Regions from separate parts of the Anaerobacillus alkaliphilus genome, predicted to be linked through region 2. Evidence: a T-box and tRNA genes for the amino acid it is inferred to sense, from the RefSeq annotation. Region 2 holds a T-box; the other regions hold tRNA genes.
The links. A T-box is a leader RNA that pairs with one kind of tRNA and senses whether it is charged. The one in region 2 lies ahead of DS745_RS03200 (glutamine--tRNA ligase/YqeY domain fusion protein), so its partner is inferred to be a tRNA-Gln.

Region 1: it has a tRNA-Gln gene. The T-box ahead of DS745_RS03200 (glutamine--tRNA ligase/YqeY domain fusion protein) is inferred to sense a tRNA for this amino acid. The anticodon was not compared.
Region 3: it has a tRNA-Gln gene. The T-box ahead of DS745_RS03200 (glutamine--tRNA ligase/YqeY domain fusion protein) is inferred to sense a tRNA for this amino acid. The anticodon was not compared.

Annotation. Positions count from the first base shown of each region.
Region 1 covers NZ_QOUX01000045.1:100,242-106,890, reverse strand. The annotation lists gene comGC (competence type IV pilus major pilin ComGC) at 1-252, opposite strand, end outside; gene DS745_RS14685 (DUF2500 domain-containing protein) at 509-865, shown strand; gene DS745_RS14680 (DUF2325 domain-containing protein) at 910-1,239, opposite strand; gene DS745_RS14675 (polysaccharide deacetylase family protein) at 1,406-2,485, shown strand; gene comGB (competence type IV pilus assembly protein ComGB) at 2,527-3,561, opposite strand; gene comGA (competence type IV pilus ATPase ComGA) at 3,561-4,601, opposite strand; tRNA gene DS745_RS14660 (tRNA-Gln) at 4,740-4,814, shown strand; gene DS745_RS14655 (helix-turn-helix transcriptional regulator) at 5,031-5,738, shown strand; gene DS745_RS14650 (DUF2626 domain-containing protein) at 5,859-6,104, shown strand; gene DS745_RS14645 (class I SAM-dependent methyltransferase) at 6,354-6,649, opposite strand, start outside.
Region 2 covers NZ_QOUX01000001.1:590,930-597,578, forward strand. The annotation lists gene DS745_RS03175 (hypothetical protein) at 1-238, shown strand, start outside; gene DS745_RS03180 (general stress protein) at 252-776, shown strand; gene DS745_RS03185 (DUF6843 domain-containing protein) at 1,023-1,799, shown strand; gene DS745_RS03190 (dienelactone hydrolase family protein) at 1,899-2,498, shown strand; gene DS745_RS03195 (GNAT family N-acetyltransferase) at 2,943-3,407, shown strand; T-box leader at 3,539-3,785, shown strand; gene DS745_RS03200 (glutamine--tRNA ligase/YqeY domain fusion protein) at 3,845-5,488, shown strand; gene DS745_RS03205 (hypothetical protein) at 5,543-6,364, shown strand; gene DS745_RS03210 (aminoglycoside 6-adenylyltransferase) at 6,471-6,649, shown strand, end outside.
Region 3 covers NZ_QOUX01000001.1:271,552-278,200, reverse strand. The annotation lists gene DS745_RS01435 (aminopeptidase) at 1-855, shown strand, start outside; cyclic di-GMP riboswitch class I at 905-992, shown strand; gene DS745_RS01430 (GGDEF domain-containing protein) at 1,072-2,061, shown strand; tRNA gene DS745_RS01425 (tRNA-Gln) at 2,313-2,382, opposite strand; gene DS745_RS01420 (YozQ family protein) at 2,494-2,703, opposite strand; gene DS745_RS01415 (HAD family hydrolase) at 2,830-3,486, shown strand; gene DS745_RS01410 (hypothetical protein) at 3,567-3,797, shown strand; gene bshB2 (bacillithiol biosynthesis deacetylase BshB2) at 4,119-4,769, opposite strand; gene DS745_RS01400 (YojF family protein) at 4,793-5,140, opposite strand; gene DS745_RS01395 (GNAT family N-acetyltransferase) at 5,286-5,828, opposite strand; RNA gene ssrS (6S RNA) at 6,027-6,208, shown strand; gene DS745_RS25325 (hypothetical protein) at 6,287-6,412, opposite strand; partial or broken gene msrB (peptide-methionine (R)-S-oxide reductase MsrB) at 6,597-6,649, opposite strand, start outside.

The DNA of each region.
Region 1 (6,649 bases), on a different contig from region 2:
GATTGTTTCAACGTATTTAGGAGATAGATCACCTAAGTCCTTTGGATACATTTTATTCTCGACATAATAAGCCCCAACCTGTGCTTGCAATAACTGTATTGTAGCATCACAACCCCGTGCATTGGCAACATTATTATTATTTGACATATTTGGAATAGCAATTAGAAGGAGAATCGAAATGATCATAAGGACTATCATCATTTCAATTAATGTAAACGCCATTTCATTTTTGACATATTTAAGTGATTTCATTTTTACACCTCAATAAGTTTTTATTGAGACTGTTTCATTGTGGGTTATTAAGGTAGGTTTGATTAGGGGAAACACTGGAAGCTCTGGGAAGTTTGTCACCTCCATCTTTCTTTAAGGTAAGAGGAATTTGTTCTTCATGAGTAAGATTTGACAAAGTTCAACAGAATTCCTGCCTTATATTTACTAACTTCTTTACTAAATTGTGAAATTTCTCTATCCTAGTTTAAGTAAACCCAATTGATTAGGAGGCTCCTATATGATCGATCCATCCTTTTTTGAGAGTAGCATTTTTCCTATCTTGCTTCTCATTGTCGTTGCAGTAATAGTATTTAAAATCTATAAGGGTGTTATGGATTGGAGGCGGAATAACAAACAACCAATCCTTACAGTAAACAGTAAAGTTATTTCTCTACGAACAAAGAAAACTAGATCCGTGCACAATCTTAGGGATAACAACCCTGTTCCCACTGATTACTATGCAACCTTTGTAATAGATCCTTCTAAAAATGTTGAATTTCAAATCACAGGAAAAGAATTTAACCAACTAGCAGAAGGTGATGTTGGTAAGTTAACATTTCAAGGAACACGATACCATAGCTTTGAAAGGCTCTAAAAAGTAAGCTGAGATTTTCCCCTCAGCTTACTTTTTATTTATATTTAATGTTTCATCGTTGTTTGTTTGCATTCATTATGTACAGGACATAGAATTTCGCATTTAGATAGAGCTTGGTAAATTGAACACCATGAACGTTTGGCATAATAAACGGGAACTGACTGGTCTTGGGCTTTTTTCTTAAGTGCTTTTGCTAGATTATGATTTATATAATCTGTTAAGACAAGAATCGAATCTACATTTTCAGGTATTTCTCTTTTTACCATCTGTACTTTTCTCCCACATAAATGTGTTACTTCTGAAATGCCTAGTTCCTCCAATTTTTGTGGAATTGTCCCCAAGTGATCAGCACCAACTATTAATAAAGATCTCATTTATTTGTCTCTCCCATCGCTCTTCTATTCGTTAATTAGATTATAAATGATAATGATTATCAATGTCAAATATTTTTTTTCTATATGTAATGACCGATGTATTACTCATATCTTTCTAAAATTAGGAAACAATACAAAATAATAAAAAAAAGAAATGAGAGTTTTAATGAATAAACAATTTACTATCCTTGTTGTCGGTTTTTTAATTTGCTTGCTACTACCTTTAAACTCTAGCTTTGCAGACGAGTCTGCTATACCTGAGGCTGAAATAATCGTTGATGGAAGGCCACAAAAAACTAAATACCTAATGAGAAGCGGTCATATATTAGTCCCTGCATTTTTTTTAAAGCATACTGGAGTGAATGTGAATCGTAACCAACAGTACCGATCAGTGGTATTTTCATTTGAAGAAAATCTTTATGCCTTACCTATAAATAAAAATTTTTCCGATGATTATCTTGGAAAAGTGAAAAAATGGGTTAGATTTCCTTTGGTTACAAATACAGTTGAAATAGATGGGGATGTATACGTACCCCTAGTTGATCTCGCAAAAAAATTTGGAATGATCGTAACCTATAACCCTAAACTTAGAAGAACGGAGATTACAACAAATATTCGTTCCGCTAAGAGCTCAATTAGAAGAGGCAATCCAGAACGGAAGTTTGTGGCACTAACATTTGATGATGGACCTGATCCACATTACACACCACAAATTTTAGATATATTAAAGGAAAAAAATGTTCGTGCCACATTTTTTGTTATGGGCAAGCAAGTTGAGAACTACCCCAATATTATGAAGAGAATATTTAATGAAGGTCATGCATTTGGTAACCATACATGGAATCATCCTAGTTTTCCCCGAGTAATGACTGAACAAATTATTGAAGAAATTAATTCGACACAAACAGTGATCGATCGAACGATAGGTCGTAGATCGGATTTATTTAGGCCACCATATGGTGCGATTACGAAAGCTGACGCCTTATTGCTAGAGAAAATGGGAATGAGAACAATTATGTGGACAGTTGATACGTTGGATTGGAGTGGTTTATCAGGGGACGATATACTTTCGATCGTCCATCGTGATATCTCTCCAGGAGGAATTATTTTACAGCACAATTTCGAACCACATCGAGAGGACGCTAGACTCTTGGATGGGACTGTTGAAGCGTTACCCCGAATCATTGATGAACTTCGAGCAAAAGGCTACCGATTTGTAACCATTCACACGTTATTAGCAAATTAATAATAGTGTCCGCATTCGAACAGCGGACACTATTATTTTAGCTAGAGGCCCTTAATAAGAGAAAACACCGGTAGCAATATCGCTGCGAACATTACGAGTACGATAAGACCAATGAACAGGAACAAAATTGGTTGAACGATCATTAGTAATTTTTTTAATTTGTTATCTAATTCTATGAAAAGCCAATCACTATAATGTGACAACTCCTCATCAAGACGGCTATTCGTTTGACCATGTTCAATAATATATCCCAAACCATCAAGGTAAAGAGTTTCATTTATAATGACATTTTGTAATTGTTCACCTGCTTCTAATCTTTCAATTAACCTTTCTGCTTGTTCACTTATATACCCTAGACCTTCAACCTTTTTAAAAATCATAAGTGAATCATAAATGGAAATTCCGTTTTTAATTAAATAGCTAAGGTTAGTAGAAAACATGTATGTAATAACGATTTGATAATAACTTCCAAACAGTGGGAGTGAAGAGTAAAACTTTGCTTTTCGTCTTATAGTTTTCTTACGAAATGAAATGAGATAGTAGAAAGCAAAAGAAGCTAGGACAATCAAAATAAAGGGGATAAGTAAAGGAGAGTTTTTAATGAAGTGCAGAAACATTTTCGTTATGAATGGTAATTCGACATTCATTGTAGAAAAAAGCTGTAAAAATTGCGGAAATAAATACTGGTACATGACAACCATAAATAGACTTAACATCCACATTAGGAATAGTGGATATTTTAATAACTTTTGTAGTTTTTCTTTGAGCTCTTCGCTCTTTTTTAATAAATTTCCGCCATCGATTAATCCACTTGGTAAGTTACCATAGTGTTCAGCCAGATACACAAAGCCAATAATGTGTTGTGGTAAACTCAAAACCTCCAATGCTTTACTTATAGTAACTCCTCTGTGAAGATTGTCTAAAAGCTCTCTAAGTAACGGCTTCTGGTTTTCCTTTTGGTACTTACTAAAAAAATTTACACCCTCGGTAATCGTATAACCCTGCTCTAACAGAGTCCCTATTCTAATCAAAAACTCAGCCTTTTGGTGGGTATCCCAGCTATGTTTCAATTTCATTAACATAGCCACCTTTCATATTCCATTATATCAACATACCCTAAAGCAATACTTTTTCTTATCACTCTAGGAAGAGTTTCAAAATTCAGTGGGATGTCTTTATGATCTAGCGCCATTTCTAACATACTTCCAGATAGGATTTCGTAAGCAGCTAATCTTTTATTTTGATTAAAGCAACAATAATTAGAGCAGTGCTGATTGCAGAGGGGACATTTTAAAGTCAGAAGTCGCTGAGAAACTACACCTATAATTGTCTCTTTCAAATCTATTTTAGCACATCCAAATTCTCTCAGCCTTGAGATACTGCCCACACAATTAGTTGCATGAATGGTACTTATGACTAAGTGTCCCGTCATAGCTGCTCGAATGGCTATTTGTGCAGTTCTCTCATCACGAATTTCACCTATCATAATGATATCAGGATCATGGCGTAGTGTAGCTTTCAGAGCTTCTACATATGTTACCCCCGCTTTTTCATTTATTTCTACTTGTATAAAGGCATCATTTCTTTTTTCAATTGGATCTTCAATGGTGATAATTCTCCTACCTCTTAGCATCTCATCCGATAGTAAGGAGTAAATAGTTGTTGTTTTACCTGAACCCGTTGGTCCAGAGACAAGTAACAAACCGTGTGCTTTTTTCATCAATAATCGTAAATGATCTGTCTGATTGGGAAAAAGTGAAAGTTGATTTAGGGTGGTAATTTCACTTTGAGGTAAAACTCGAATGGCTAAACTTTCATGAGGAGTAGTTGGTAAAGTAGATAAACGTAAGTTAGTCTCATGCTGCTTGACTTGTATCTTTAACGAACCATTTTGAGGTCTCCTTCGCTCACCAATATCCATTTTAGACCGGAATTTAAAATGAGAGATAAGTTTTTCTGCTTCACTGTTTTTCAACTTTTCGTAACTTACTAAACGATTGTTAATTTTGAATTGGACGGCTGAATAGCTGTTAGCGGGGACAATATGGATGTCTGAAGCTTTTTGCTGAACGGCCCTCAAAACAATTTCATCGCTCTTTCGTTCAATGCTAGACATGTTGGCACCTTCCTTATAAAGTTACTCGGGGAATTATGGGGAATTTCAAAATAACAATTCGACATTAACTTTACTTTTTCCTCTTTTTTATGAATAATATCTTGTAATTTACCTATACTAACAAATGTAATCAGTTGATGGGATATAGCCAAGTGGTAAGGCACCGGACTTTGACTCCGTCATTCGAAGGTTCGAATCCTTCTATCCCAGCCATTGCAATTATTATATTTCTAAAAAGTCCATGGATGCGCTCCATGGATCTTTTTATCGTTTCAGAAATTGCAAGCAAAATTTATAGTTTTTTTGTTTTTTCTAATCAAAATGTTCAAAAAAAATTCAAATAAATTTCTAACTTTAACCACATAATTAAATTGTAAATGCTTTTAATTATAATATAATGAGGGAAAGACTCACGGGGAGTGAATATAGATGGAACAACAAACATTAAAGATTACAGGTGTTCTTTCAGATCCAACAAGATTCTCTATATACCAATATGTAACAAAGCAACATCGTGATGTGACAGTGCAAGAGATTGCAGATGCATTTGAGATACACGCAAACGTAGCAAGACTTCACTTAACAAAACTAGAAGACGTTAATATGTTAATTTCTGAAACAAAGAAAACAGGAAAAGGTGGAAGACCGAGCAGGTTTTATCGTGTTTCCGATGAGGTTATTAGTCTTCAGTTTCCATTTCGAGATTTCCAAAAGTTATCAGAAATTGCGATAGATACACTACTGAGCTTAGGTCCTGTTGGTGAAAAAGCATTAATGGAGACGGGTAGAAAATTTGGTTATGAAACTTCTCGAACGTATTCACAATACCTAGATTTAAACCTAAAAGCACTTTCAAATGAAGAACGTCTAACTCATATTAAAACTGTTGCACTTCAACAAGGCTTAAATCCTGAACTGCACTATGATAAAAATACTCATGAAGTGAACTTTAGAGTTTATAACTGTACATTTAAAGAGTTAGTTCCTGACCGTATTCCCATTTGTAAAATGCATCAAGCCTTAATAAACGGATTCTTTGACTACTTCTTTGGAGAAATTAACTTAGATAAAACTAACGCAATGTCAGATAGTCATCAATATAGTTTCTGTGCATATCGAACGTTAATCCTACCTTAACATTTACAACTCGTTTTCCTATGTATATAATATATTTGATATTATCTTCTCATACACATTTAAATAATGACTAAATTGTTTAAATGTGTATATCCTATACATAATAAAGGGGGGAATAACGTGGAGCGCATGTATCGTGTTTTAAGCTTCTGGACAGGTATTTTTGCAGTTTTATTTATGATTGGTGATATGCATAGTACGGCAATACTTTTCTTCGGAATTACTGGAGCATTTCTAGCATTAAGTTACTTAAATCTTTCAGAACGTATGTACTTATACATTTTTGGTGCTTTCCTAACACTATTTTTTGTTGGATTTACGTATTATGCTACGTTCTTAATGGTACCAGGAATTGGCGGACACTAAGAAGACGATCAAAAGGCGACTTGACTAAGTCGCCTTTTTTTATTCTTACTTTTAAATTGGCTGTTTTCGCAAAGTTTGTTGCTTTCGTAAAAATCCCAAAAGCCGGATTTTTACACAAGTTACTAAGAATTTACTACTAATTTAGTAAGTACGCTCTTTTCTTACATAATTTATTGGGTGATATATTCATCTAGCTATTTTCCCGATTATTTTAGGATAAGAATGCCACAATGTTTACGAAAAGAGCCTTTAAATTTTATACGGATCCTCATGAAGAAACTTATAAGACTTTCCATGTTCAATCTTTTTACCGTGAAGAAAAACCTGAAAAGCTGCACTCATTCCAGTATCACTAATTAGCGATTGTATCGCTCGGTTCCGTTTACTTCTTTCGGAGAATGGATTAGGATCATAGTTTTCCTGCAAAAACTTCAGCATGCCAATCATCAGTAAAAAGCGGTTTTGTTTTACTTCACAAATTTTTTCGAAACCCATTTTTGTTACAATTTCTTCATAGGCATCTAAATGAATATGTGTAGTTAAAT
Region 2 (6,649 bases):
TAGCGGACTAAGATTAAAAAGAGATCGAGATGCTCGATATTATGGTAGAGAATACGAAATACGAATTTTCGCTACCAATAAAACCAAAAGAGGCGACTATTTGACAACCAGCTATTACCTCTTTGTTGACGAGGATTATGTGAATGAATACAAAATTGTGAATGATGTAGATCATTTAAAAACGCTAATGGAGTTAATAGAAGATGAAGAAATCGAATGGACCACTTACGATGATTAAGGGGAGGTATTAGGTGAGAAGTAGGTTAGAGAAGCGGTTTACATTTTTATATACGGGTGAGGCTGCCGCTATGGTAGTTTTTATCTTTGTCAGCTTTTTGTGGCATCTATCATTCCCTGGACTAGGATTATTTTATTTGTTTTCTTTCTGGGTCTCTTTTCTTTTGCTACTTTTTCTCTTGATGCAAGGGTCCTATTATTGGTATAGCAAAAGAAGGCGCTTAAAGAAGGAAGGGACATCGATAACCCCTGATAGAGTGGTGCAATACCTTTGGAGAATGAAAAGGTGGAATGTCATTTGGATTTGGATTGCACCTCTGTCATTCTTCATCGATGTCTATATTTGGTATCCATCTTTGCCTCTAGGCATGGCTATTGCGCTGTTTATCTATATTTTCTCCATCTTGGAATATATCAATTATTTCCATCTTCAGCTATCGTATGATAATGTTTCTGACATTAAGTACCTTGCCAAGACTAGAAGGTTGAAGCAAGCTTGTATAAGTAAGGATTTCGTTAGGAAGCGGCTTAACCGGTAATTTGTGTAAAGGGTAAGTTTTTTCCTGAGCAATCCTGAAGAAGAAAGGGAAAGCCGTTCGTTATAGATCCTATTAGCGAAGATACAACAGTCTATTTAAGTAGACAACTAAATCAAGTAAGTGAGTAAACCTTGTAATTACTCATTTTCACAAAGGAATTGATATCATTCGATGATCAAAAAATTGTTAACTGCACTATATGTTTCCCTGCTTGTAAGCGGCTTTTATTTGATTGCAGGTTTGATCATGCAGGACTCTATTTTGTTTGCTGCAATAGTGTTTGTATACACCGCAATTGGAACCGTTATTTATGGGATTCCAGTATCTTTACTGTCAGATTGGTTAACGAAAAACATGCAAGACTACCGTCTGCTGGTAGCGGGGCTAATCCATCTATTCTTTGGGGCAGCAACTGTAATATTTATTGATTTTCTAGCGTATTATGCGGTCTTCAGTGCCTGTCTCTTTTTTGTTATTAATGAATGGCTGCACCGAAGAGAGAGAAGCAGGAAAAAGCTGCTTGGCAGTAGTCTTGTTATTGTTGCGTTTTTGGCATTGGCTATTTTTGCAGTTTATAAGGTTCCTCCACTCTTTCAAGAAAAGACTAATACGATTTATTTAATTCCGGAAGGTTTTGAAGGTCCGATAATTGTGTTCTATAGTGAGCCTAATCAGCCGAAGCCGGAAACAGAAGGAGCATATAAAGTCGTTCCAGTTGAAGTTGCAAAGCTAAAAGAAGATGAGGACACATATGGGTTTTATAAGACATCGTCTCCACAATCATTCGGGATATTAAATAACGAGTATTATTACGTAGATCAAGCAGGAGAAAGAACTATGATTCCTCATGATTGTGTCCACTATGACGGGGTCGGCTCATTTAATGATTCCAACGGCAAGACCGCAAACTATGAGAAGCTACAATTGACAAAAAGTATGTGTGGCGAAAACTATTTTATGCAAGGAAATGAACGTTACAGGCGGCTCAGTGATAAAGTGCTAGAACGGATGTTTGAGGACTAGTCGTTAAAAGGAGTTGCAAAATGCAGCTCCTTTTTAACACTGGTTTATTGAGCAGTTTAGATGAAGATGAAAAGAATCATAGTATTACCGGAGGTGCAAATGATTAAATTAACTGATAAAAATTCTGATAGTGTAATCATTGTAATCCACGAAATTTATGGAATAAATCAACATATGAAGAATTTTTGTGAGTCTCTATCAGAACAGAATTTTGATGTTTTCTGTCCTGATTTATACGAGAGTCATACACCATTTGAATATCATCAAGAGAAAGTAGCTTATCATCATTTTATGGAGAACGTTGGTTTTGACAAGGCATTACATAAAATAAAAGATATTTTGTCAGATATTAAAAATCAATACAAAAGAATATTTATTGTCGGATTTAGTGTTGGGGCGACCATAGCTTGGTTATGTAGTGAGGATGAATCTGTTGATGGAATAGTAGGATACTATGGTTCACGTATTAGAAATTATGTTGGCATTTTACCAAAATCTCCAGTAATGCTTTTCTTTTCCACTGAAGAAAAATCATGTAATGTGGATGAGTTAATTTCCACTTTGGATAAAAAGAATAGTAAGCTATATAAATTCAGTGGTCAACATGGATTCAGTGACGCGTACTCTTCAAAATATAATGAGGAGTCAGCACAAAAAGCATATACACAAATGATGAATTTCTTTCAGAAATTACGTTAACTCAAATGACTCTTTATCGAGAAAGGGGTGTGAGTGTTTTGCAGTTTGATTTTCTCAGCGTTATGTTAACTTTTGGACTTTTTATACTTATTTTTTCGCCTATACTATTTTCAAAAAAGCAGAAAGATAGCACTGAATATATTGGATGGGTTGGACTATTTAGGTCTAGGTGGTTTGGTATTCCACTCATTTTTCTTTTGCTATTTGGGAATTACACAGAGTTTGCTTTTTTAAATATTGTATACATCATTATTTCTTCTATAATAGTTTCGTTTTTGATTTCCCTAATAGCAAATCGCAAAGGGTTATTAAAAAAAAGCACTGATGTCTCGTAAAGGCTCGTTCTGTACTGCGTTAATTCAAGGAGGAATTAACGCTTTTTTGCGGGATTTATTAGCAATAACAATGAGCAAGTATTTTAGAGTTTAGGAGGATGAGGGATTTATGGAAAAAGAAATTAATTTTAGAATAGCAACAGAACAAGATCTGGATAAAATTGTTGAAATGCTAGCTGATGATGTTTTAGGGAGAAAAAGGGAGAGATATGAGCAACCCCTTCCAGATAGTTACATAGAAGCGTTCAGAGCTATTTCATCTGACCCAAACAATGAATTAGTTGTAGCATGTCATGGAGATGAAATCATAGGCGTTCAACAAATTACCTTCACTCCATATATAACATATCAGGGCGGTTGGAGGGCTACCATTGAAGGGGTAAGAACTTCATCTGCTTCTCGTGGAAAAGGTATAGGTACTGAACTAATTAATTGGGGAATTAACCGTGCCAAAGAACGTGGATGTCACTTAGTACAGCTCACAACAGATAAAGAGCGTCCTGATGCTTTGAGATTTTATGAGAAGTTAGGCTTTAAGGCAACACATGAAGGATTAAAACTAAAACTCAAATAAGTATAGGATAAGCACATTCAAGGGTGGTTGTTCCGATTTAATTTTTCAACTCTTTAAGGTGTTAACTTTAAAAAAATATTTTCATAAATCATCTTTACAACTTCCTGAATTTGGTGATACTATAGAGCAAATCAAACGCAATGAAGAGAAGAGTAGATAGCGATCATTTTTTACAGAGAGCTCCGGTAGCTGAAAAGGAGTAAAGATGAAGTTATTGAACCAAGCCTCCGAGCGGCACATCGGAATCTTTTAGGGGATGGTGTGACAGGTGCTCCTGTTATAGAGCTAGGGTATAAGCTGATTGCCGTACCTGACAAGGTTAATATGGTGACATATTAATAAACTGGGGTGGTACCACGAACAAATCTCGTCCCCAAGACATACGTCTTGGAGGTGAGATTTTTTTTATTGGCCAAAATTGAGTAGGAGGGAAGGACATGGATAACTTTTTAACAAAATTAGTGGCAGAAGATGTGAAGGAGGCAACGTTTCAACGACCGATTTGCACTCGTTTTCCTCCTGAACCGAATGGGTATTTGCACATTGGAAGTGCCTATGCCATTCACACCAATTATATGATTGCTAAAGAGTTCAAAGGAAAATTTAATCTGAGGTTTGATGATACCAATCCGCTAAAGGAGGACATTGAATACGTAAACGCTATTATTGAGGATCTGGAATGGCTGGAATATAGACCAGACAATATCTTTTACGGTTCGGATTATTCAGAGCAAATTTTTGAGTCGGCTGTTAGGCTGATAAAAAAGGGGAAGGCTTACGTATGTGATCTGTCTCCAAAGGAAATGACGGAATACCGGGGAACATTAACTGAAGGTGGCAAGGATAGTCCTTACCGTCATCGATCGGTGGAGGAGAACCTAGAGTTATTTTTAAAAATGAAGAATGGTGATTTCGCTAACGCATCAAAGGTGCTACGGGCAAAAATTGACATGAGCTCAGCAAATATCAACTTACGTGACCCTGTGTTGTACAGAATTATTCATGCTTCGCATTACAGAACCGGAAATGACTGGTGTATTTATCCAATGTACGACTTTGCACATCCAATTCAAGATGCGATTGAAGGAATTACACATTCTTTATGCTCCATTGAGTTTAAGGATCACCGTCCTTTGTATGAGTGGGTATTAAATGAATTAGATCTGATTGAGCCACCGAAACAAAGGGAGTTCGGACGATTGAACGTAACGGGAGTCGTAACAAGCAAACGATTTTTACGAGAACTGGTTCATGGAGGTTATGTTGATGGTTGGGATGATCCGCGGATGCCAACAATTCGAGGAATGAGAAGACGGGGCTTTACACCTTCAGCTATTCGTCATTTTATTGAAGAGATAGGGTTGGCTAAACATCAAACAGTTGTAGATATGGCTATGCTTGAACATTCGGTTCGCAATGATCTGAAACCTAAAGCGCCTAGTGTGATGGCGGTTTTAGAACCGTTACGCGTTGTCATTACCAATTATCCAGAAGGACAAACCGAGTACCTAACAGTGAAAAACAACAGTGAAAATCCTGAGCTAGGTAGTAGAGAAGTTCCATTTTCCAGGGTTGTCTATATTGAAAGAGAAGATTTTATGGAAGTACCTGAGCCTGGCTTTAAGAGGTTAACGTTAGGGACAGAGGTCCGCTTAATGGGCGCTTATTTTATCAAGTGTGACGAGGTTGTTAAAGATACAAATGGTGAGACTTTTGAGTTGCGTTGTACCTATGATCCAGAAACGAAAAGTGGTACTGGTTTTAAAGGGCGAAAAGTAAAAGGGACAATTCACTGGGTTTCAGCAGAACATGCGGTAAAAGTAGATGTTCATTTGTACTATAAGCTTTTAGTAGAGGAGAACGAGAAAGAATCAACGTGGGAGGAGAAAATCAATACAAACTCATTAGCCATTCGTAAAGGTGTGGTCGTTGAACCGTCTATTGCAAACGCATTGCCAGAAGAGAAATTTCAATTTCTACGCCAGGGCTACTTCTGTGTCGATAAAAAATATACGACAGAAGAAACACTAGTACTAAACCGAATTGTACCATTAAAGGACTCATGGAAACGTTTGTCATGAAACTTTTTCTCGTACTTCGTCGTCTAACTTAAAAAGGGTTAAAGGAGAGGAACCATGAAGTACTTGATGATTTTGATTTTATCGTTAACTTTAGCTGCATGTGGGCAATCGCCAGAGCAAGAAGAGCCACGAACTGGGTACGAAGGAAGTCCAGACGGAGGGCAGTCAATTGGTGTACCTGAGGGTGATGCTGTCGATATCATCCGTGATTTTGTAGCAAATGAGTTAGATGAGTTGGCTTTTTCGGGACTTTATCTAGCACATGATCCACATATGCATGTCGTATTGCTCGTGCAAGAGGATTATTACGATGAAGATTTGAGGGAAAGAATTGTAGCTTTTGCAGAGAGTAAGGGCAGTGACAATTTAGAGTTTGAAATCAAACCTGCCAAATATTCATATCAAACGTTAGATACGATTATGAATAAATTAAATGAGTCATATCAACAATTATTAGTGACTGAAAGACAAGTTCTTTCTTTTGGCATTGATGAAATGGAAAACCGAATTTTTATGGATGTCTCAACGAAAGCCGATCTTAATCTTGACCTACTAAGCGAGATTACAGGTGGAAACGATGAAATTATCCATATTAAAGAAGGAATTATGAGTGCAGTTGATGAAAACGGTCTACCTATTGCTGAGCCTTTTATAACGGGAATAGTAATGGAGATTGATGAAAATGGAAGAATACTTATAGATGACCAGATCTATTTTTCAATCAACGATGCTACGGTTATCAGAGATCATAGCGGTGCAGAGTTAGAAGTGGATGATATTAAAGTCGGTGATCAGGTTATGGCTTGGTCAGACGGTATGATCTTGCATTCCTTACCTGCTCAAGGGTATGCAGTAGCGATTAAGAAGTTAGATTAGCAACATGGCGGTAGCGAAAAGAAGCTATCGCTTTTTTTGTTCTTTTGGAAAAATTGGGAAAAGGTTATAGTTAAGATGGCGATAACTATACAAAAGAGGTGGAGCTGTGAGAAGCGAGAAAGAAATGTTTGATTTGATCTTGGGTTTTGCCAAGAAGGATGAGAGAATTAGAGCCGTTTACATGAATGGGTCGCGAACAAATCCAAATGTCCAAAAGGATATCTTCCAAGACTACGATATTGTTTATGTTGTGACTGGAACAGCGTCTTTTCTAGCAGACGAAGA
Region 3 (6,649 bases), 320 kb from region 2:
GCACTTGAAAAATATCGCAACTATGTTCAAGCTGATAAAGTCAGCTGGTGCGTCATTGCGGCTCCATCTAAAGAGTGGGCCCAGAAGGTGTTTCCAAATACAACAGAAGAAGAAAGCATGGCAAAACTATGGGAAGCTATCTTAATGGCTACACGTGCAGACTTAGAAGACCCAGTCGCAGCATGGCGTGAACATAATAGTAAACTTTTAAATAAAGTTGAGTACTTAAATGAGAAGAAGTATGCAAAGCTACACTACCAGGCTCCTGGAACCGATTTAACAATTGAACTTCCTGAAAAGCACCTATGGGTTGGTGGCGGTGGCAATAACGAAAATGGGGTTAACTTTGTCGCGAACATGCCTACTGAAGAAGTATTTACGCTTCCAAAAAGAGATGGTGTCCATGGAGTTGTACAAAGTACGAAACCATTAAACTATAGTGGCAACGTGATCAATAACTTTAGCATAACCTTTGAAAACGGAAGAATTGTTGATTTTACAGCAGAAGAAGGCTATGAAACATTAAAACGTTTAGTCGAAACAGATGAGGGTTCTCATTACTTAGGAGAAGTAGCACTTGTTCCTCATGACTCTCCTATTTCAAACTCGAACATTATTTTTTATAATACCTTGTTCGATGAAAATGCCTCAAGCCATTTAGCAATTGGAAATGCATACTCTTTTAACCTTGAAGGCGGGAAGACAATGTCCAAGGAAGAGCTTGAGCAGCACTGTGTAAACACAAGTATCACTCACGTTGACTTCATGATCGGTTCAAGTGAAATGAACATAGACGGTGTTACCAAAGACGGCGAACGTGAGCCTTTATTTAGAAATGGAAACTGGGCGTTTTAATAGAATAAATCATTTGTAGTAGTTCCTTATTCATGGTAAAATAGTAATAATTTGATAAAGGCAAACTAGTACGAAAGTCTAGGACGCAAAGCCATAGGTCTAATGTTTTTTAAAACTATGATAGCTAGGTTACCGAATGATGTTGGAAATGATTGTGCTCAACATAAGACTTATTCGGCACGAATAAGTCTTATGTTTTTTTATTGAGGTGATATTATGACTACATCAATTGATAAAAAAGAGAAAATCGTTATGACAATCCTGGCTGTACTCCAAAGCAATCTATATTTTTGGGTTGTCTTGTACTTTTGGGGAACGAGCAACGGGTCGTGGCTTTTAGGTCTTTTTATATTCCTTTCTATCTTCAACCTAGTCACAATTAAGTACATAAAACGGTATCCATTCATCATTCATATGACACAGCTGTTAGTTGCTTTCTTCATTATTTACTTTTCTGGTAACGTAGAAAGTCCGTTTTACCCGATGTATTATTTACCGGTAATCTCGTCGGTTGCTATCCTAGCTCAGTCATTTTATAATCGGTCTTTGTTTATTTTAGCACTGTCTGCATCCATACTAACGTTCGTTAACATTTATTCAATGTCTACTGTTACCTTTTTACAAATGATTCAAGGCGGAGTTTATTCACTTACCTACTTTGCCTTAGGGTACAGTGTTCTCTTTTATCAGGAACGTTTAAAAGAAACCATTGGAAATTCTAAAATAGATTATCTTACAGAGGTTTTAAATCGTAATGGAGGAGAAGCTGCCCTTTTAGAGGAAATTACCAAAGCAAAACAAGGTTCTCTCCCTTTATCTATTGCTTTTTGTGATCTAGATAATTTTAAGCAATTGAACGATCGTTACGGTCACTTATCCGGTGATATGATCTTAAAGACAACGGCCTCAATTATAAAAGAAACAATACCTAAAGACTCCTATGTAGTACGCTGGGGTGGAGAAGAATTTCTGCTAATCCTAAAAGGGATACCCAAGGATAATGCTTTTGAAATATTTGAACATATTCGTACTAAGATTGAATTACATTCGTTTAATGTCAAAGGCAGCACCCTGTCCATTACGATAAGCGGAGGAATTGTTGAAGCTAGCGAATATAATTATGAATTAGTTGAAATCCTTAGCGAGGCAGATCAATTATTGTACAAAGCAAAAGACTTGGGACGCAACAAAATTTTTTCTAACTAAAAGGCTGTTTTTGCAAAGTTAGTTGCTTTCGTAAAAATCCCAAATGCCGGAATTTTACACAAAATACTAAGAATGCACAATTAATTAAGTCAGTATTGCTCTTTTCTTACATAATTAATTGGCTGATATCTTCACCTTTTAGGGTAAAAAAGCAAAAATGTTTACGAAAAGAGCCAACTAAAAAGAAAGGAGTTAGAGAATAGATAAAAATCCTTCTCTAACTCCTTTCTTTTCTTCATGGGGAACGGCTAGGAGTGCGGCTGGAATTGAACCAGCTAAATACTAGGCAAGCTAGTTGCTCTACCGTTGAGCTACGCACTCATGAAACAATTATAGCTTTTACAGAAAGATAAAAACTTATACACGAGTTATTGTCTTACAACATAAAACGAGCCTGGGCCGCCCCAAGCTCGCATTTTATATGGGAGTGCTCTACTCTCCAGAACGACGAGGAAACTCTTTCAGCTTTTCATCATAATTGTCAATCTCACCATCAATCGTACCTTCCACATACATATCACTTACTTGTTCATGAGTAATGGCTAGGCCCTTATCTACATCTTTATTACTATGATAATCTGAAGGATCATATGAATTTTCTGCAACTTGTGCACTTACACTTTTATTATCCTTTTTTCCCATTACAAACACACCTCCTTTTTCGTAGTATGCCCGCCTTTGTTTCTCCTATCTAAAAATTAAGCTTGCAAAACCAATTAACAAAATCATACAATTACAATAAATAACATTTAGAAAGGAAGCTAATCAGTGAAGGTAGCCATTTTTGATTTTGACGGTACATTATTTCCAGAAGAGACGTTTCCATTAATGATGAAGCATTTGAAAAAACAGCACAGTGGCAGATATCGCCGCTTCCTCTCGAAAATCCTGCCAGTGTATGTAGCATACAAGTGCAAACTTTATCCTGAACAAAAAATGAAGGAATATTCCATGAGATCTTATATCTCATCTTTCGGTCAATCATCTAAAAATGAAATTCACCATTTCTTCTCTTTATTAGGTGGGGAAATGAGTCAAAAATTAAGTGAAACTGTTTTACAACGATTAGAACAACATAGTAAAGATGGATACTATATTATGTTAGTATCAGGTGCCTTTGAGCCATTACTCCACTCGGTGACAAAAGAAGTTCACTTTGATTGTATTATTGGGACAAGCATACCTTTTAGAAACATGGAAATAGATAAACATGCTCCTGTTATCCATATCCATGGTCAAAGAAAAACTGAGAACATTATTGCCCAGCTAGTAAATGATGATGTGGATTGGGAAAATAGTTACGCGTATGGCGATAGCTTTTCGGATTTAAATGTGTTAGAACTTGTTGGTAACCCAGTAGCTGTAAAACCTGACTCTAAATTATTAGAAGTAGCTCAAAACAGAAAATGGGAAATACTCTCATAATTAGCCTTTGCCTCCTCTCATGAAAAAATAGTCTATGACAAAAGCTAAAATTGTTACACAGGAAGGAGGTCACTGAAAACATGGAATTTATTATTAAGGCTAAAGATGGTGCGATCCCTTGTTTAGTTACTATCGACGAAGATAACGGAAAATATATGTTACGAAACTCCGATACGAGTGGCGAGGTTTTTCAAAATAAAGAGCAGTTAATTCAATGGATTGAAAGTGAATGGTACCCTGAATTTTTTGAAGATGAAGATGCATACTCACAATTACTAACGATGATTAGGGGTAATTTTGACGAAATCTAAAAGAAAAGGTAGTACTTTTCATCATGCGTAGGCATTAGAGAAGTGCTACCTTTTTTTAAAAAGCTGTTTTCGCAAAGTTTGTTTCTTCGTAAAAATCCAAAAAGCCGGATTTTTACACAAATTACTAAGAATTTACCACTAATTTAGTAAGTACAGCTCTTTTCTTACATAATTTATTGGCTGACTTCCTCATCTAGAGTATTTTTCCGATTATTTTAGGATAAAAAAGCCACAGTTTTTTGTGCGACGAGTAACCGCAGGAGCAATGTTTTTTTTGTGCGACGAGTAACCGCAGGAGCAATGTTTACGAAAAGAGCCTCTTTAAAAACGGTAAGTCCAGAATTGTTCTTCAGTTAACCAATTTCTTAAGTTAACTTTTTGATTGCTGCTTTGTTTGAAGATAGCTTCTGTTTGCGAACGGTGCGCTTTAATGGCAGCTATTTTTGTATCCATCGTTTCGCTGACGTCTTTCACTACATCTGGCTTTCCAAGAACTCTTTCCCGTTCTTTTGTAATTGCCATACAATGGACGGTAGGACGCTCAGCTACTGGTAGCTGACGAACAGCCTCTACTGTTGCATGGCCTGTTGCATCGTGGTCAGGATGCACCCCATGTCCAGGGTAATGTGTAATAATTAATGATGGTTTAATCTCGTTAATAATCTCTTTAATTGAGGCAATAACCTTATCTTCATCTTCAAATTCAACCGTCTTGTCTCTGTATCCAAGCATGCGTAAATCGTTTATGCCTAAAATAGCACATGCATCTGCAAGCTCTTCTTTTCTTAATAAAGGAAGGGTTTCACGATTTGCAAATGGCGGCGTGCCCATATTCCGCCCCATTTCCCCTAATGTTAAACAAGCGTATGTTACCGGGATCCCGGATTGTGTATATTCAGCAATTGTACCACCCGGACCAAATGATTCATCGTCTGGGTGAGGAAATACAACTAGAACATGATTTTCTTTCATTGTCTATCCCTTCTTTCCCTCTACTAGTTAAATGGTTTTTCGCTCAATTGTAATGAAATCGCTATTCTACCTTCACTATCATGTCCAGCGAGCAGAATCTGACCGTCTGACGTAACTTCCCAATCAGTCAGCCCTTGAGCATAAACCCAGCCATCCTCTAGCTTAAGTCCTACACGGTAAGGGTGACTCCCTGTGATTTTGCCGTGTGAAAACTGAATTTTTCCGTTGCGAATAAATGCACTAACCGTCATCATCCCTTCGTTACGATGCGCCGCATAAGCTCCGTTGGTCGTTTCTAAATGTAAGTATATTGGCTTATCTTTAAAGTTATTTAATAATTCTTCAACTTGATCAACAATGATAGGCTTCATTCATTTTATCCTCCTACAAAATACTTTCTTGCATTTTACCATATGTTCGCCATAACTACTCAAAATCCGCTTCTATCTAAGTAAGATAACCCTAATCTATCGTTAGAACATATTTTTGGATTAATCCCTTGGTTTCCCATACTGCCTAACTTATTTTTTCATATTGGTCTTTTAAAATCCCATAGTAAGAAACGTCCTCATACTGTTCCCACTTAAGGACATGTTGTGGAAACGTACCTTCATATAATAGACCAGACTTTTTCATTACCTCTATCGAAGCTTTATTTTTTGTCATTACACACGCCCAAACACGATTTAGTTGAAGTTGATGAAATGCAAATTCAATGATTCTTATTGTAGCCTCTGTCGCATAACCGTTGTGCCAATAAGGTTTCCCTATCCAATAGGCAATTTCGCCTCGTTTATGATTTAAAGCGACGGTTAAGGTGATGCAGCCAACTAATTCCGTTGTCTCTTTTAAGATAATCGCAAACGAATAACTATTACCTTTTTTCAATCTATCTTTACAACTGGCGATCCAATGAGTAGCATAACCTGCCGGGTATGGGTATGGAATATGTAGTGTCGTCCGAGCCAATTCAATATTACTGGTTAATGTCTGTACCGCAGGAGCATCTTTTTCCTCGAACGGACGTAACACTAGTCTGTCTGTCTCAAACATAAACATACGATCCCCACCTTTAAGTTTAGTAAAAAATTCAGAAAAAAAAGCATATGATAATAAGATAGTACCTTAATCTGGATATGGTAACAACAAAATCCATGGTAATATTGCTACCAATCTTTACTGTATTTTTGGCAAGAAGTAACTATTGCCTCCGCCACAAATCTATATTAATATATAAATATAAGAAAACGGTTCTACAACATCCTGCGATGAGCGTGACTTAAGATGTCTCAAACCGATGCATTGTTAAAGGGAATTCACATAGTTATTCGGACAACAAGCCAAGTAAGCTAATTGGAAGTTGGAACAATAACCGAGGATACCCACCTGCTTGAGAGCGGGTATTGAGACACTAGGAGTTACGTCAGAGCGGGACACCATACATAACTTAGTAAAGCCTGCATTCGACTGAATGCAGGCTTTTATTAATCTCTAGCACTAAACATATGTCTCTGATGTTACTCTTCAAAATTGCCTTTCTGTTGTAACAATGATTTTGTATTCTGCGTTTGCTCTTTCTGTTCTCTTTTTGCTTCACGAATTACCATACGAATTGTTTTTCTGATACGCTTCCTTTTTGCCATGAATAACAACACTCCATTTTCGTTAGATTTGTTTCCATGATTTGTTTGAATAGTCAGAAAAATAACACTATATACTATTCCCTGAAAGAATAGTATAGGAAATCTTATGTATAGCTACTGTTGAATATGACAATACACATGTAAAAGGACAGTATCGATACTGTCCTTTCTTTTACTCATTCATCTATTTAAAAAGCTCTAAGTATTGACCAAGCCCTTTTTCACTAAGCTGCTCTT